DNA from 2 places in the Acidilutibacter cellobiosedens genome. Region 2 is predicted to be linked to the other one. Evidence: riboswitches for the same ligand, from Rfam matches in the RefSeq annotation. Region 2 holds a riboswitch; the other holds the start of a gene.
What was found. A riboswitch is a leader RNA that binds a small molecule or an ion and turns the genes downstream of it on or off. The one in region 2 is predicted to bind cyclic di-AMP.
Positions count from the first base shown of each region.

Region 1: it holds a riboswitch for cyclic di-AMP, as region 2 does, so the genes downstream of both, EQM13_RS13910 (NAD/NADP-dependent octopine/nopaline dehydrogenase family protein) here and ehuB (ectoine/hydroxyectoine ABC transporter substrate-binding protein EhuB) in region 2, are expected to answer to the same signal.

Region 1 covers NZ_CP035282.1:2,895,080-2,904,775, reverse strand. Annotated here, with positions in the region: gene buk (butyrate kinase) at 1-949, shown strand, start outside; gene EQM13_RS13940 (ATP-binding protein) at 963-1,637, shown strand; gene EQM13_RS13935 (4Fe-4S dicluster domain-containing protein) at 1,656-1,883, shown strand; gene EQM13_RS13930 (3-methyl-2-oxobutanoate dehydrogenase subunit VorB) at 1,904-2,965, shown strand; gene EQM13_RS13925 (thiamine pyrophosphate-dependent enzyme) at 2,965-3,714, shown strand; gene EQM13_RS13920 (2-oxoacid:acceptor oxidoreductase family protein) at 3,714-4,271, shown strand; gene EQM13_RS13915 (L-cysteine desulfidase family protein) at 4,431-5,708, opposite strand; cyclic di-AMP (ydaO/yuaA leader) riboswitch at 6,220-6,350, shown strand; gene EQM13_RS13910 (NAD/NADP-dependent octopine/nopaline dehydrogenase family protein) at 6,562-7,683, shown strand; gene EQM13_RS13905 (cobalamin B12-binding domain-containing protein) at 7,683-9,335, shown strand.
Region 2 covers NZ_CP035282.1:3,234,235-3,243,930, reverse strand. Annotated here, with positions in the region: gene EQM13_RS15615 (uroporphyrinogen decarboxylase family protein) at 1-194, shown strand, start outside; gene EQM13_RS15610 (ASKHA domain-containing protein) at 194-1,918, shown strand; gene EQM13_RS15605 (uroporphyrinogen decarboxylase family protein) at 1,930-2,790, shown strand; gene EQM13_RS15600 (hypothetical protein) at 2,969-3,256, shown strand; gene EQM13_RS15595 (ABC transporter ATP-binding protein) at 3,788-5,503, shown strand; gene EQM13_RS15590 (IS982 family transposase) at 5,622-6,569, shown strand; gene EQM13_RS18560 (radical SAM protein) at 6,610-7,155, shown strand; partial or broken gene EQM13_RS15580 (IS1634 family transposase) at 7,272-7,988, shown strand; cyclic di-AMP (ydaO/yuaA leader) riboswitch at 8,271-8,405, shown strand; gene ehuB (ectoine/hydroxyectoine ABC transporter substrate-binding protein EhuB) at 8,580-9,491, shown strand; gene ehuC (ectoine/hydroxyectoine ABC transporter permease subunit EhuC) at 9,518-9,696, shown strand, end outside.

The sequences.
Region 1 (9,696 bases), 340 kb from region 2:
TGAAAGAACTTACGATCAATATGCTTTCAGAAGGGATATAATAGTTGAAACTTTAAAGAAGAACAACATACCTTTGAAATCTTTGGATTGCATTGTAGGAAGAGGTGGAATGTTAAAACCTGTTGAAGGCGGGACTTATGAAATAAACGAAGCTATGATTGAAGACTTAAAAGTGGGAGTTCAGGGAGACCATGCCTCTAATCTGGGAGGAATAATTGCAAAGGAAATAGGAACGGAGATAGGAGTACCTTCCTATGTCGTAGACCCGGTAACAGTGGATGAAATGGAGGATATAGCAAGGATATCCGGATTGGCGGAAATTAAGAGGAGAAGTATAGTTCATGCTTTAAATCACAAAGCTATTGCACGTAAATGGGCTAAAGAAAACGGTAAAAAGTATGAAGAGGCAAATTTGATTATAGCTCATTTAGGTGGGGGAATATCGGTAGGCGCTCATAAAAATGGTAAAATAATAGATGTATTCAATGCTCTTTATGGAGACGGGGCTTTTTCACCTGAAAGATCGGGAGGACTTCCTGTAGGAGACCTGGTTAAACTTTGTTATTCGGGGAAATACAGCCACAGTGATATGAAGAAAATGATTAAAGGCAAAGGCGGAATTGTATCATATTTAGGAACCCAGGATGTAAGAGAAGTGAAAAAAATGATTGAAAAAGGAGATAAGAAGGCCGAGCTGATATATAACGCTATGGCGTATCAAGTCGCGAAGGATATAGGAGCATGTGCGGCAGTTTTGAAAGGAGAAGTTGACGGAATATTACTTACCGGAGGAATTGCTCATGATAGTGATTTTACTGCTTTGATAGAGGAGAGAGTTAAATTTATAAGCAAAGTATATGTATATCCGGGAGAAGATGAATTAGATGCTCTGGCTTTAGGCGGACTAAGAGTGTTGAGGGGAGAAGAAATGGCAAAAGTATATAAGTAGGAGCTGATCTGTTATGTTAGATGATAAAAGGATAAGAATAGTTACAGGTCATTATGGTAGCGGAAAAACGGAATTCAGTGTTAACTATGCGGTAGAACTTGCTAAAATAAAGAGAAAAGTCGCATTAGTTGACTTAGATGTAATCAATTTATATTTTAGAAGCAGAGAAAAATCTTCGCTTTTAGAGAATATGGGCATAAAGGTGATTTCGAGTTCAATAAACGCCCCTGCTGTGGATATTCCCGCCATATCAGGGGAGGTATATGCTCCCCTTGAGGATGAAAGCTACGATGTAGTTTTGGATTTAGGAGGAGATCCGGCAGGAGCAAGAGTTCTGGGAAGATATGAGGAGTTTTTTGTAAATGGGAAATATGATATGTTTTATATACTTAATGCCAACAGACAGGAAACGAGTACCGCCGATAAGGCTATAGAATATTTAAAAAGAATAGAAAATATGGCAAGGATAAAGGTTACAGCCTTAGTCAATAATACCCATATGCTTAAAAGTACAACTGTTGATGATTTACTTAGAGGTCAAAAAGTAGCATTGGAGGTATCGGAAAAATTGGATATACCAATTAAATATATATCAGTAATTAAAAATGTTGCAGCCCTTTTACCTAAAGATATGAAGGGTGAAATATTCCCTATGGATTTATATATGAGGGAAGAATGGATGGTTTAAATTAAAGGAGGGGTCAAAATGGCAAAAGTTAAAGGGAAAGTGATATTCAAGGAAAACATTTGCAAAGGTTGCGGGCTTTGTACGACCGTCTGTCCGATGAAAATCGTATTACTTGATAAGGAAAAAATTAACTCGAAGGGTTATCACCCAGCAACAGTGAAAGAAATGGACAAGTGTATAGGTTGTGCAAATTGCGCGACAATATGTCCTGATGTTGTTATTACAGTAGAACGATTTACAGAATAATAATTTAAGGAGGGTTAATTATGGCGAAAGTTCTCATGAAAGGAAATGAAGCTGTTGGCGCTGCAGCTATCAAAGCCAATTGTAAGTATTTTTTCGGATATCCTATAACGCCTCAAAGTGAGTTACCTGAATATATGTCAAGAGAATTACCAAAAGTAGGAGGAGTGTTTTTACAAGCAGAAAGCGAGATAGCTGCAATTAATATGGTTTATGGGGCAGCAGGATCCGGAGCAAGGGTTATGACCTCATCTTCAAGTCCGGGGATTTCTCTTAAACAGGAAGGAATTTCATATATTGCGGGAGCTGAACTTCCATGCTTAATAGTGAACATGATGAGAGGCGGTCCGGGACTTGGAAGTATTCAACCTTCTCAGACCGATTATTTTCAGGCTACAAGAGGAGGCGGAAATGGAGACTACAGATTGGTGGTTCTTGCCCCTTCAAATATTCAGGAATTAGTTGATTTGGTAATAGAAGGATTTGATATAGCAGATCAGTACAGAAATCCTGTAATGGTTCTGGGTGATGGAATGATTGGACAAATGATGGAACCAGTCGAGTTTAAAACTCCTAAAAAGAGAGAATTGCCAAAGAAGGATTGGACAACTACAGGTACAGGAGGTAAGAGAAAACCTAATATTATTAATTCTCTGTATCTGGCAGCCGAAGCATTGGAAAAGCATAACAATGAAATTCAGAAAAAATATGCCATTATAAAACAGAATGAAGTAAAAGTAGAGTCATATAATATAGAGGATGCAGACGTAGTAATTGCCGCTTATGGAACAACTTCAAGGATTGCCAAAACAGCAATAGCAAAACTTGAAAAAGAAGGATTTAAGGTTGGGCTTATCAGGCCTATAACCTTATGGCCCTATCCTTATGATGAATTTAAAAAGATTAACAGTAAATGTAAAGGTATATTAACAATAGAGATGAATACAGGACAGATGCTGGATGACGTAAAAATTGCAGTAGAAGGAAAGTTCCCTGTTTATTTCTATGGAAGAACTGGAGGAATGGTGCCTACACCAAATGAAATGGTAGATCAAGTGAAAAAAATTATGGGAGGTGAAAAGTAATGGCAATAGTATTTAGCAAAACAAGAGGATTAACTGACGTCCCAACCCATTACTGTCCCGGATGTACCCATGGAATAGTTCATAGGCTGGTGGCCGAATGTCTTGAAGAACTGGGAGTATTGGATAATGCCATAGGAGTGGCACCGGTAGGTTGTTCTGTATTGGCATATAACTATTTTAACTGTGATATGCAAGAAGCGGCTCATGGAAGAGCACCTGCTGTAGCTACTGGAATAAAAAGAATTCAACCGGATAAATTCGTATTCACCTATCAGGGTGACGGGGATTTGGCATCTATAGGAACAGCAGAGATAGTTCATGCCGCTCATAGAGGGGAGAAAATTTCAACTATATTTATTAATAATGCCATTTATGGAATGACAGGAGGACAAATGGCTCCTACTACATTGGTCGGCCAAAAAGCGACTACGGCACCTTATGGAAGAGACGAAGCCCTTTGCGGAAGACCAATAAGGATAGCGGAGATGCTTGCGACAATACATGGAGCGCAGTTTGTAGAAAGAGTGGCCGTTAATAGTCCTGCACATATAAGAAATGCAAAAAAAGCCATAAAGAAATGTTTCCAGACTCAAATAGACAGAAAAGGGTTTGGAATTGTAGAGGTTCTTTCTACCTGTCCTACTAACTGGGGGTATTCTCCTGCGGATGCAATGAAATGGCTTGAAGATAATATGATACCTTATTATCCTTTAGGCAACTTTAGAACTCCAGAGGAGGTGGAAAAATAATGGAAGAAAGATTGGTTGTAGCGGGATTTGGCGGACAGGGAGTAATGGCAATCGGTCAGCTTTTAACTTATGCGGGTATGATAGAAAATTATAATGTTTCCTGGCTTCCTTCTTATGGACCTGAAATGCGTGGAGGCACGGCAAACTGTAGTGTAATAATAAGCGGCGAAGCCATAGGCTCACCGTTAGTAGTAGAATCTGATTCGGCAATAATAATGAATAAACCATCCTTAGATAAATTTGAAAAGGATGTATTGCCAAATGGAAAATTATTTATAGATTCATCCCTTATTGACAGGAAATCATCAAGAAATGACATAGACGTATATTATATTCCGGCAAACGAAATTGCCAACAGTCTGGGGAATGATAAAGTTTCAAATATGGTTATGCTGGGTGCTTACTTGGAAATAACAAATGCAGTAAAGGTAGAATCTGTTTTAAAGGCTTTTACAAAAGTATTTGGAGAAAGAAAGGCTAAGTTTATTCCATTAAATAAAGAAGCTCTGGAAAAAGGTGCCGAGGCTGTGAAGAATCAAAGAAAGGTATTAGTATAATAGTATAAAATAAAAAAGAAAGGGAGTGTCGCAGAACTGCCGAATAAGTGGTTAGAGATGCTCCCTTTTTTCTGTAAATTAGAAATTGACTGGTATTATCCGTTTACCTTGATTTATAGTTGACCTAAAATGGGTTTAAAAAAAGGTTTTCTTAGTTTATTAATGTCCCGTCATGATTTTTAAAATTTCTTTATCGGTGCTTTTCATGCCTTCTCTGGCCATTCGCCCCACATTGGAAATTGTATTGTCTACTCCCTTTGTAACGATTCCGTCTCCGCTTCGAAATTGCTGACCGTTTTTATACATTTCGTAGCCCAATATCCCTGCATCTACAGATGCAGCAATCTTAGCAGCACATGACGGCTTTGCCCCATCACATACGATTCCCGATACGATAGCGAGGGCATTAACAATAGTATGAGCTATTTCTTTGTAACCTCCTCCATGAAGATATGCGATTCCTGCACCTGAACCGCACCCTGCACAGACAGCTCCGCAAAAAGCAGACAGTCTTCCTATACCCGTTTTCTGATAAATTGTAACTAAATCGGAAAGTGCCACAGCACGATATAATTTATCCTCTGATACATTAAGCTCTTTTGCATATTCTATTACCGGAAGAACTGCCGTTATCCCTTGATTTCCGCTCCCAGACACGATAATTACCGGTTTTTCGCAACCCCCCATACGAGCATCGGATCCTGCCGCAGCGGCAGCTTTTGCTCTCATGGCAATATTTGTACCGTAGGTTTTTAATATTGTTTTTCCGACATTAGCTCCCCAATTATGTTTCAGTCCTTCTTCAGAAATAGTACTGTTATAAGCAATTTGTCGGCCTATAGGTTCTCTGAAATCTTCAATATCGGCAATATTAGCAAATTTAACGATATCTTTTATGTTTAAAAGCCCTTGATTAGAAAAATTATTATCGGGATTTTCTGTTCTTTCAGCTTGAAATAGTACTTTTCCATTTAATTTCATTTGAGTAATATTAGTATGATATCCTTCAATAATGACTTCACTCCATTGGTCGCCATTTTGCAATATAATATCAATATAAAAAATCATATCGTTATCTGCTGGCACTACGGCAATAGGGTGACTTAAGAGATATTCGCGGATTTTGGGTTTCATTTCTTTTGTAATATTGGATAGTACCTCTAATTTCTTAGACGCATCCCCTGCTATTATTCCCGCGGCAACAGAAGCTTCGATTCCCTTTAAACCGTTAGTATTTGGGACAACAACACTTTTTACATTTTTGATTATGTTTCCGCTGACTTCTATTCTACATTGTTCGGGTAGTTTTCCCAAAAGTTCCATTGCCTTTGCGGCTGCATAGGCGATGGAAATCGGTTCTGTGCAGCCCATAGCCGGCACTAATTCTTCCCGTAAAACTTTTAAATAGGATTTATATTGAGCATCATCTTTTTTCATAAGTACCCCCTGATTTATATTTTATTGAAAAGGTTTTCGTAACATTTTCAATAAATTTTTTTGACTTTTACTTTACAATATTTTTCATCTATCATTATATCACTCCACTTGTTTAAAAATCTATTAATTTTTTGTTGAAAATTTCCTGATTTCGAAGCGGCAGTCCAAATAATAAATTGTATAAATACTGTAAGTAAATAGTTCGAAAAATTTGGTAATTTTTTTAATAAAATAATTGCAAAATTAATTAATTTAGTATATAATATATCTAATAAGATAAATTTGTTAACTTTTACTGCTATTTATTTAAAGACTTTTCTTATATATTTATACCTTATATTATATCTTGTAAATTTTCTAATTTTAATAATTTAAGTATTACTAATTTGTGATATTATTTTTTTTAACTTAAATATTTTTCAATTTTTTCCAAATGATTTTAATGATATTGATTATTATTTTTATTAAAATAATAAATTTTATAGGGCATTAGTTAACATTTTAACAATAAATTTAATATTTGCTTAATTCTGAAATTCAGAGAAGCGGGGGAACCAATTAAATGGGGTGAATCCATATGGTAGGGCAAGCCCTTTTGCCCGAATCCGACAGCTAACCTCGTAAGCACTAAAGGGGAAGTAATTCTTATATAAAGACTATGCTTCCATAGTCTTTTAATTTTCCCTCATGTTTTACAACCCATAGGAAAATCTTAAATTACCTTAATGTGAACTTTTCATAAAATGGATTTCCAAGAAAGGTTTCCTCAATATATGACTTTTTAATAAGAGCCCTTTATAAGTAAATACCAGTTTAGATTATGACAGAAAATAAATTTAAAGGAGGAAATTGCATGAATAAAAAAATACGATATTCAGTGTTAGGAGCAGGAAATGGGGGCATAGCAATAGCCGGATATATTGCTATGAAAGGATATGAGGTAAATTTATATAATAGAACTGAAGAAAATATAATGTCATTAATCAAGAATCCAATTATACATTTAACCGGTGAGATAGAAGGTTGCGGACGGTTAAACAAAGTTACTGATAATATAAGGGAAGCTATAGAGAATACGGATATAATTATGGTTACGGTTCCTGCTGTAGGTCACAAATTTATTTCTCAAAACATAGCACCTTACTTAGAGGATGAACAGATTATAATATTGAATCCGGGAAGAACAGGGGGAGCATTAGAAGTATATGAAAATATCAGAAATTCCGAATGCACTGCTCAAGATGTAGTCGTAGCAGAAGCTCAATCCCTTATATATGCATGCAGGATAACCGGAAACAATGAAGTTCATATATTCAAAAGCAAAAAAGAGGTATCTTTATCAGCCATACCTGCGAGCAGAACCGAAGAAGTAATTTCAAAAATTTCACCCATATTTTCTCAATTCATACCTGCCAAGGATGTAATGGAAACAAGCTTAAATAATTTTGGAGCCATATTTCATCCGGCACCTACTTTATTAAATAGCGGTCATATAGAAAGAGGCATAACGTTTGATTATTATACTGAAGGAATAACTCCATCTGTAGGAAGGTTTATTGAACGGATGGATAAAGAGAGAATGGAAATAGCTGATAAGTTAAACATAGATACTATGTCTGCAAAAGACTGGCTATATGAAACTTATGGCTCAAAAGGAGATACCTTATATGATGCTGTTCAAAATAATCCGGCCTATAAAGGGCTTAAATCTCCTAAAGGTCTTAATATCAGATATATTTACGAAGATGTTCCTTGTAGTCTTGTTCCCATGTCATCTTTAGCAAAGCAATTAGATATAGAGACTCCGGCAATAGATTCAATTATAGTTCTTTCAGAAATAATTACCGGAAAAAATTTCTGGGAAGAGGGAAGAACAGTTAAAAAATTGGGATTGGAAGGACTGGATAAATTTCAAATACACCATTTGGCCAGAACGGGAAAATTATTAGATAATAAAGAAGGAGTGGTTGCCTAATGAAAAAAATGTCTCTTTGTACAATAGGAAATTGTGTGCATGTAGCCGGTGTAATGAACTTTTCTGCTTTAGCGGAGAGGGAAGGATATGAAGTAGATTTTATGGGAATATCTTTACCTATTGATGATGTGATTGAAAATGTAAAATGTTCCGATCCGGATGTAATAGGGTTAAGCTATAGATTAAGTCCGGAGCCTTTGGAAGCTATTCTAAATGAGTTAAAAGAGAAATTGGAGAAATCAGATTTGAAAGATAAGATATGGCTCTTTGGGGGAACGGAACCGACAGGGAAGGTAGCCGAAAAAAGTGGTATATTTAAGAAAGTATTTTATGGAGGTGAAGACGTAGACGAAGTAATATCCATTTTGAGAAATAAAAAATTAAGAGTGGAGGAAACGTATCCCAGAGATTTAATATCAAGGATTAATTGGAAATATCCATATCCTGTACTAAGACATCATATAGGACTTTCATCGGTTGAGGAAACTGTCAGAGCTATTGATAAAATATCGGATTCAAAGGTTCTGGATGTAATATCCATTGCTCCGGACCAAAATGCTCAGGAATACTTTTTTGACCAGGACAAAATGGATTCGAGGTTAGATGGAGCAGGAGGAGTTCCGCTAAGGACAAAAGAAGATTTCTCGAAGTTATATGAAGCAGCTCAGAAGGGGAATTATCCTCTGATGAGATGTTATAGCGGAACAAAAAATTTGATCAAGTACAGTGAAATGCTTCAGGAAACTATTCATAATGCCTGGTGTGCTGTCCCCTTGTTCTGGTACAGTGAGTTAGATAAAAGAGGACCCAGAAAAATAAAAGAAGCAATAAGGGAAAATCAAAAAGTTATGAAGTGGCATGGCCAGAGAAATATACCTGTAGAGGCAAACGAATCTCATCATTGGAGTTTGAGAGATGCTCATGATGCTGTAGGAGTGGCTACGGCTTATTTGGCAGCCTATAATGCAAAGAAAATGGGAGTAAAAGATTATATTTCACAATATATGTTTAACGTTCCTGCATCAATATCTCCTAAGATGGACTTAGCCAAGATGTTAGCAATGATAGAGCTTATTGAAAACTTAGAAGACGAGAATTTTAGGGTTTACCGTCAAGCGAGAGCCGGCCTCGCAAGTTTTCCTACTAATCTATACCAGGCAAAAGGACAGTTGGCATCATCTGCTTATCTATCTATGGCTATAAAACCTCATATATACCACGTAGTAGGATATTGTGAAGCTCATCATGCGGCAACAGCAGATGATATAATAGAATCCTGTATGATAGTTAGGGGAGTTTTGAAAAATATATTCTTGGGAGATATAAATATGGTTGACGATATAGATGTTCAGAGAAGGAAGGCTCAGCTTATAAAAGACGGCAGCATAATAATAAATTCCATTAAGAGTCTATCTAACAGTTCAAAAGATCCTCTAACAGATCCTGTTATTCTTGAAGAAGCGGTTAAAATAGGTATTCTTGATGCACCTCATTTAAAAGGAAATAGTGCTGCATGCGGGAAATTAACTACAAGAATTGTAAATGGAGGAATGTACCCCTTTGATGAGAAATTGAACAGGGTAATTACTGAAGGAGAGAGAATTGAAAGAATAATGGCCGGAGATATTGATTATGAAATAAATATTTCATAAAAATAGCTATAGAGTTTTAAAATAAACTATTGACTTTTTTTTGAATATGAATTATTATGAATGTATAGTAATTTAGTATGAATTAAATTTTAAACGCTATGATCAAGGAAAGTATGATATGAAAGATATACAGAGAGGAGTTCAGGCGGTGAGAGAACTCTATAGTTGGACATATCAAAAGTGCTCTTGGGAGTGTTAAGTCGAAACCGTAGGGAAAGTAGACTGTTACGGAATTCTTCCGTTATAGAGATAAGGCATGAAAGTGCCGGATTTAAAGATGGATGTTTGTTCATCTAAACAGAGTGGGACCGTGGAAGCAAAACTTCTGCCTCTGAAATTGTTTATTTCGGAGACAGAAGTT
Region 2 (9,696 bases):
AAATTAATACAAGATTAATGGGAAACATAAGTACACTTCTGTTACAGAACGGACCTCTGGAAAAAATTATATCATTTACCAAAAATGCCATAGATTCCGGAGTGGATATTGTGTCCCCTGCGTGTGGACTGGACATGTCAACTCCTGTTGAAAACCTTAAGGCAATGACGGAATGTGTGAAAGGAAGTATATAATGCCCATAGTTAAATTCATTAATGAGAATATAAGTATTGAAGTAAAAAAAGGCACTGTTTTATTGGATGCCATCAGAAAGGCTGGATTAAGCATTGAGGCTCCATGTAATGGTATGGGAATTTGCGGTAAATGTAAGGTAGTTGCAAAAGGAAAGCTATCCGATCCTAGCGAAATGGAGAAAAAAATTATAGATGAAAATAAATCTGAAAGACTGTCCTGTATGGCATTAGTATTTGGAGATACGCAAGTAGGGATTTTAAAAAATGAAGAAAGATTAAAAACAGTAAATAAAGGTTTTAGTATTGATGTTCCTGTAGACAGCCCTGTTAAAAATATAAAACTTCCTGGTATTTGTAAAGACAATCCTTTACCGTATGCCGATTATCTCGGATATCATTTTAATTCCCCGGAGTTATATAAAAAAATAAGCCTCATAGAAGAAAATAATCCAGAAGAAATATGGGGAATAGTGTATGACAACAAATTATTAGATATTACAACATATAAAAAGAACATATTGGGGGTGGCTATAGATGTTGGAACAACAGGTGTTTCCTGCTATCTAATAGATTTGTCAAATGGAGAAATAATAAAAAAATTATCCTTTTTAAATCCTCAGATTCAATACGGCGGGGACGTGCTTACAAGGATTACATACTGTATGGAAAATAAATCAGGAACAGATAAACTCCATGAACTTATAGTTAACGAAATAAATAATTCAATAAAAAGCTTAACAGGAAATATTTATAATATAGATGATATTTATTATATTACTGTTTCTGCCAATACTACTATGAATCATCTTTTACTTGGGATTAATCCAGAGTCATTAGCTAAATTTCCCTATAGGGCTGTATTTCTAAGAACAGATGACATCAAAGCAAAGGATATATCCATTGAAGCCAATGATGAAGCTGTGCTTACGGTAATTCCATCTATTTCTTCATATGTAGGAGGGGATATAGTATCAGGCATCATGGCATCGGACTTTCAAAATAATAAAGAAGCTGTTTTTATAGATATAGGAACAAACGGAGAAATTGCGGTTTTAAAAGACGGGGATATAATATCTACCTCTACTGCAGCGGGGCCTGCCTTAGAAGGTATGAATATAGAATGCGGATGTCGTGCAAAGGAAGGTGCTATAGAAACCTTTGATATAGATGAAGAATTTAATATTCGTTATACCGTAATAGGGAACGAAAAACCCATAGGGATTTGTGGGAGCGGACTTATAGATATAGTAGGAGCATTAGTTAAAAGAAATATACTTCAGAAATCCGGAAGATGGAGTAAAAATTTAGATTCTAAGATAGCCTGGAGATTAGCAGATAAGAAATTTTATATAACAGACGATGTATATATTTCTCAAAAAGATATAAGACAAATTCAATTGGCAAAGGGAGCCATAGCTTCAGGTATGATTTTACTCTTGGATGAAATAGGATTAAACATACAAAAAATATCGACCATATATATTGCAGGGGCTTTTGGATACCACATTAATCCTGATAATATAAAAACAATAGGGCTTATTCCTAAGGGATTTAGGGGAGAAATAAGATTTTTGGGGAACACTTCCTTAGAAGGCGCAAGACTTGTTTTGATAAATAAACAATGCCTTAAAAAGGCATATTACATAAGCAAAAATGTAAAGACGTTGGAATTGTCCCTTAAAGAAAATTTCCAGGATGTTTTCGTATCCCAATTAAATTTTTAGAAGGTGATAATATGGAAACTATAAATATTTTTAAATGTATCGGAAATGAAATAGATATAATACCGGATAAATTATTGGAAAAGTTAAAGATATCATATGAAACCGCAAATAACAGGGCTTCCGAAATGGCGATGCTATCAGAATTGATTAAAGAAGAAAATAAAAAAGAATATTGCAGATTGCCTTTTTGCCATACTGTAGAAGCAGAGGCCTTTGGTTCTGAAGTTATATTTAATCAAAGGGTAGGAAACAGAATCGGAAAATATAGAATTGAAGATATGGATTCAATTGGCAGCATACAGCAAATTGATTTAAATAAGGGGAGGATATCTGAGGTTTTAAAAGCGGTAAGTATTCTAAAAAAGAATGGAGAGAATGTAGTGCTTAATATCGGCGGTCCCATAAGTATAGCTACATCTGTTATGGACAGTCAATTGTTTTATAAAATTCTCCGAAAAGATAGACATAAAATAGATTCATTGTTAAAACTGATTGAAAATAGTGCGGTTGAATACATATCGGAAGGGATAAAACGAAGCGCGGATATTATTTCTTTTGCCGATCCGGCGGGAACCATAGACATAGTTGGGCCTAAAATTTATAAGGAATTATCGGGAAAGGCTACATATAACATATTAAAAAGAATAGAGAAAGGGTTGGGAAAATCCGTTGTCCATCTTTGCGGGAAAACATCTACTTCCCTTGAGGCTACAGGGCTGTTGGAAAGTGAAATAATTGAGACGGAAGGAAAAGATTATTTTCAAATGATTCAAAATGCAAAGCTAAAAAGAAAGGACATAAAGTTTATCGGACATTGGTGTTTAAAGACGGATAGGTTTAGAAATCAAGTAGTTGTTTGCAATATTAAATGAAGAGGAAAATATGGACGAGAACTTATCTATATATATTTATAAAATATATAGTTTTGTAATAAGTTTATGTTAATATGTTTGTAACGAAATGAAAATGAACATAAAAATTGGAAGTTGTAAATTTTTATAAAATTTCACTTGATTAATAAGTGTGAATAAATTATAAGGAGTGAAGATAATGGCAAAGGATTATACCGGAATTATTGTAGAGGAGAGTCTTGACGACAACAGATTACTTAATGAACTGAACGTAAGAAAAATGCGGATAACAGGACATACCAATCCTGTCGATAGGTGGCATATGTATGAGGTCGATGTAACAAAGGAAGAAATACAGGAGTTGTCTAAGCATATTATTGGGGATTGGTATATGCATTTTTGGAAAGAAACAGATGTTATTGCCATTTTTAAAAATAAGGTATTTGAATTTAATTATGAAAATAAAAATACTTGGAATAAGGTTTAGCAAACCACTTATAGCGAGCCTTGAGCATCGGTCAGGCGACTTATGATGTTAAGCGTGGACAGTTAGGTAGTAGGCGGTAAACATTAGTTAAAAGGATAGAGTCTCGAAATCCCAATCAGGACAGAAAACAACATCAATATATTCGCTATGCAAGAATATGTTGTCTTCCTCGGGGTCCAATGCTTTTCGCTCTACACATTGATATGATTCGGTCAACTTGGGAGACCCTATGGCTCTTACGCAGAGAAGTAGGATAAATCAAGTGATAACAAAGCAAGGTAATCCAATGTACAAGGGAGTCGGATTGCTGAATAGTACCGAAGAAGTAGAGTAATTTTTGCGTTTTTTATTTAAAAACGTGGGTTTCAAAAAGGCTGTTCATACTAATTTTTAGGCAGTTTATTTAAATTATTGTAAAATTGGGATTGACATATTTTAGAATAGTAATATGATTAAAGCCAGGAAAACGATATACATATTAGGTATTTAAGATACTTGATTATTATATAATTGATTAGAAAGGAGAAGAATATGTTTCTTAGTGAGGTAAAAAGATTACATATAGATTTTAAAAAAATAATTAAGGCTTTTCTTAAAAAAATTTTATTTTTGATTACTGTTTATATGATTATTTCATTTTTGAGTGTGTACCCAAATAGATTATTAGGTAATATTATTGATTTAATAACAGTAGAAAAGGGATTAACGAGTAGTGTACTTAAGTTAATTTTTGTTTATATATTGATTAGATTTTCAAATTTAATATTCAGCTTTTTTAGTACATATTATGGTGAAAGTATAAGGGTAAACTTAGAAAAAAATTTAAGAATAAAATCTATAAATAAACTATTGGATATCAAATATTTAAATGAGAGCAACAATCTTCAAACAAGTGAATATGTTACGAGAATTTATAATGCTATAAAAGAGTTGGTTGAGTCGATTTTAGAAATTGTTTATTGGTTTGGAAAGTCATTATTTGTACTTATATTTACCTTTTATTTTATATTTAAAATTAACTATATCATTGCTTTTTTGATAATTCCTTTTGTTTTGGTAATGGCTTTACTGACAAAATATATTTCAAAAAAACAAAAAGATGCTTCTAAAAAAGAAATAGAAAGTAATGCAAAACTTATAGATTTTACTCATGAAATAATAAATAGCCTTAGTACAATAAAAATATTTAATAGTGAAAAGTATATACTAAATAATTATAATAAAACAGAAGAAAATTGGGGACAGAACAGATTAAAGTGTAATTTAATCTCATCAACTTCTGTTATGAGTTTAAGTTTATTTGGAATAATAATTATTTCTTTAATTTTATTATTATCAGGTAGCGGTAAAAGTATGGTTAAACCGGGGGAAATAACATCATTAATACTTTATACGGGAAATATTTTTGTAATAATCATGGAAGTATTCAATAATGTAATAATATTCAGTGCATTAGAAAATTCATTAAAAAGATTTAATGATATTTTTAATGAAAAAAATATAAAAATTGAAGAGAAAGGCCGTATAGCTAAAACCGATATAGCAAACTGGGATATTGAGTTTAAAAGTGTAAATTTTAGATATCAAAGTAAGAAAATTATAAATAATATGTCTTTTTATATTCCGGAAGGAAGTAAAGTTGCCATAGTTGGGAAAAACGGTACCGGAAAAAGCACATTGTTAAAATTAATTTCAGGTTTGTACAAGCCTGACAGCGGAGAAATTTATGTGGGAAATATATTACTTAATAATATTGACGAAAAGGTATTAAGGGATAACTTAAGTTATGTATTACAAGAATCTTATATATATAGTGATACCGTAAGCAATAATATTTTTTTGGGGAATTATGATAATGAAGACAAACTGAATTATGTTACGGATATATGCCAATTGAATGATTTAGTCAAAGATCTACCGAAGGGCTATATTATCCATAATAACGGGGCTAATTTATCGGGAGGACAAAAACAAAAAATAGGCTTGGCGAGATCGATTATTAGACAACCCCAAATTTTACTTTTGGATGAATATACTAATGCTTTGGATAATGAATCTCAGAAAATAATATCCGATGAGATATATAACCGCCATAGGACTATAATTTTTGTTACACATAATTTTGAAATTTTGAATAAAGCTGATTTGGTAATTTATCTTGGTAAAAACGGTAACTATTATATAAATAGTCATTATAAATTATTATCCGAATGCGAAGATTATAATAATTATATTAAAATAAATTAACCTGTTGTGCTAGTTGATTTTATAGGAAAAACTTACAAATGAAAAGCCCCAACATATTATGTTAACCTATAGTTGGTATAGTTAAATAGATAATAATGCAACTAAGGAGGTTATAAATATGCCGGAGCTTCATAAATCTTATTTTATCAAAGAAATAGAAAATTTTAAAGACTTGGTAATAATTGCCTATGTTATTATAGATGACATTTACCAAGAAATAACTCCAACACATATAAAGAATCGTCGAAATGCTAATGATTCTATACTGAGTGACAGTGAAATAATTACCATAAGTATCATTGGTGAACTGCTTACTATTGATTCAGAAAAAGCTTGGCTTGGGTTCTGTGAGAAAAATTTCAAGGACCTATTTCCCAAACTTTGCGGCAGGACTAGATTTAATAGAACTTGCAGATCACTGCATGCAGTTATTGACGAAATCCGTAAACGGTTATCTGCTATCACGAGAAACCAAAATAGTCCTGTTAGAATTGTTGACAGTATTCCATTGCCTGTGTGTAAATTCGGTAGAGCAAAGTTTCATAAAACTTTTAGAGGTTATGGTGCAACTTATGGAAATTGTCCTTCTAAAAAGGAGATTTATTTTGGTTACAAATTGCACCTCTTAGTAACACTTGATGGATTCATCACAGACTTCGAGTTAACATCATCAAACACTGATGACCGTGATAGTTTGTGGGATATATTAAAGAACTATGCCTCAATCACTGTACTTGGTGATAAAGGGTACACTCATAAGAATTTGGTTTCTACGCTTAAGCAAGAAAAAAACATTGACCTTATTCCCTTAAAAAGAGACAATGAAAAAGTTCAATATTCCAAAGCCTTCAGGCAGTTAATTTTTAAACTCAGACGAAGGATTGAGACTACAACATCACAGCTAACAGAGCACCTTAATATTGAAAGAGTCCGTGCTAAATCGCTCTGGGGTCTTATAACAAGGATAAAAACCAAGCTATTAGCCTATAATCTATGCTATTATATCAATATGCTTATAGGCAGAGATACTAATTTTTCAAGGATCAAAGCTCTTATATTTGGATAAATAATCCAAAATATTTAGCGGCTAATTATATAGGGATACTATATATCTTTATATTGCCATAATATCCCTCAGTTGGGTTATATATCTGTTAGCACAACAAGTTAATTTAAATAATTTTGAAACCAGAGTTAAACCTAAAAGTATTTATATAGAGATAACTTCTGATTGTAATTTACGTTGTAAACATTGCTTTGGAAAATTCGGAGAAGGTAATTTACACATGTTATCATATGATTTATTGAAAAAGATAATTGAAGATGCATCTAAAATTGGGATTAGTGACATAGTTTTAAGTGGTGGAGAACCATTATTATATAAAGAATTTATTGAAGTATGTAAATATATTTTAGATAAAGGATTTAATTTAATAGTAGCTACTAATGGTACTATTTTTAGCAAGAAGTTATTTTTGTTATTTCATGAATACCAGAATATTAGTATACAATTTAGTTTAATAAGATGTACTACTCTGTCCCCTATCAGTATATCAGAAATAAAGTCGATGTGCGTATTACAGATACAACAATTGAAATATTTTTTAACCACAATAGAATTGCCTCTCGGGCCTTTGACAGTTGAAGAATAAAAAAAGTACGAAAGTCATTGAAAAGACTTTATTTTTTTGTCAATTTTTAAAAATAATTATTGGGTGATGTCGCGTGATGTATTATAATAAAATATATACGTATGGGAGGGTTGGTTATGAGATTGAAAGTATCTCGTTCAAAAAATTCTGCTTCTTACTATGTTACTAAAACTGTTTATGAAAATAAAAAAGAACGTACTATCACCGTTGAAAAACTTGGTACGGAAAAACAACTACGTGAAAAACTTAATGGTCAGAATCCCTATGAATGGGCAAAAGACTATGTTAAAAAATTAAATGAAAAAGAAAAAGAAGAAAGCAGACAAGTCATCATAAAACGTACACAGTCCAAACTTATCAATAGAGGAGAACAGGTGTCTTTTAATGGGGGATACCTTTTTCTTCAAAGATTGTATCACGACTTGAAGCTTAACCGAATCTGCAAAGATATTTCTGACAGATATAAATTCTCTTTTAATCTTGATTCTATCCTCTCAAGATTGATTTACGGAAGAATTCTTTTCCCTTGCTCAAAGCTTAATACATATCAACTCTCCGGAACTTTTTTGGAGCAGCCTGATTTTGAATTACAACACATTTACCGTGCTCTTGAAGTAATTGCCAAGGAATCGGATTTTATACAGTCTGAGCTCTACAAAAATAGTCTTGCTGTTTCTAAACGTAACAATAAAATTCTTTACTACGACTGCACAAACTACTTCTTTGAAATTGAACAAGAAGAAGGCGACAAACAATACGGGCCCAGTAAAGAAAACAGACCCAACCCTATTGTAGAAATGGGACTATTTATGGATGGAGACGGGATTATATTATATATAGGAGGTGCATTCCGCAATATAAATATTTTAAATTTGACAAAAAAATAAAGCCATTTCAATGACTTTAGCGATTTTTTTATTCTTCAACTGTCAAAGACCCGAATAATCAATTCATTTTAATGGTATTGGATTTCGATTAAATCTTAATACAAAATTTATGTTCGGAGAATTTTTCGCCTTGACATTAAAAATAATATGTGTTACCATTTTTATTAAATTATATCCATTAAGATATGTCTATTAAATTATATCTTTATAAGTTAAACAACTCAGTAAAGTTATATTTTGCTGAATTTCCAAAAGGAAAACGGGGGAACCAACGTTGGGGTGCATTGTTTTGCTTTATTAAAACATAGGGTAGTTTCTATCCGAACCCGTCAGCTAACCTCGTAAGCGTATGAAACAAATTTAACCATTTCTGTTTTTTCAATTATGCGTGTTTTTTCTTTTGGGCTATAAAAAGCCCTTTTTGTTTTTCTATTTTAATATTCCAATATTATAGGGCTGTTTCAGCATTTTCTGAGTACTTAAAAATATATTTTAAGTATTTTTTTATTGAGTATTTAAAATAGAAAGGAGAAAAAAATGAAAAAATTTAAAACGGCAACAAATTTATTAACAGTTCTATTATCAATCGGTTTGCTGGTAATATTTTTAACAGGGTGCCAAGATTCAAAGGAAAATTTACAATCAAAAGAAGGGGCGCCCGAAAACGAAACGACATTAGAGAAAGCGCAAAGGCTTGGTTCTGTAACAATTGGGTTTGCAAATGAGAAACCATATGCATATCAAACAGCGGAAGGTAAGCTTACAGGTGAGGCGGTGGAGGTTGCAAGAGCAGTTCTTGAGAATTTAGGCATCACTAAGGTTGAAGGTATTTTGACTGAATTCGGCTCATTAATTCCGGGCTTAAAAGCAAAAAGATTTGATATGGTTACTGCCGGTATGTTTGTAACACCTGAACGTGCAAAGGATGTAAGTTTTGCTAATCCTGAATATAAAATTGGGGAAGCTATTGCCGTGAAAAAAGGCAATCCTCTCGACTTACACAGTTATGAAGACATTGCAAATCATGATTCTGCTAAAATTGCAGTACCGGGAGGAGCAATAGAATATGATTACTTAGTGGCTGTCGGGTTAGATAAGAAACGCATTGTCACTGTTCCTGATATGCCTTCGGCTCTGGCGGCTTTACAATCAGGGCGAGTAGACGCAATTACCGCAACAGGTCCGTCACTGCAGGCCACTCTTGACTCTTCAGAGGATGATAAAATTGAGCGCGTGACGGATTTCACACAACCTGTTATTGATGGTGAAAGTGTGATTGGTTACGGAGCAACGGCATTCAGAAAGTCAGACCAGGATTTTGTTGATGCTTTTAATAAAGAATTAAAGAAGCTTCGGGAATCAGGAAAACTTCTTGAAATTATTGAACCGTTTGGGTTTACTGAAAATGAACTTCCAGGAGATATTACAATTAAAAATTTAATTAAATAATTTATATTTGGAAGGAAGTGTTATAGTTGAGCACATTTGAGCTGCTCATCTCCCTTTTGAAGGGAGGCCTTAAAGTTACAATTATAGTTACATTATTTTCTACAATTCTTGCTTTTATTTTGGGATTTACTGCAGGGTTGGCACGTTTATCAAAATATAAAATATTACGGATTATATCGGGAATGTATGTAGAAGTTTTTCGTGG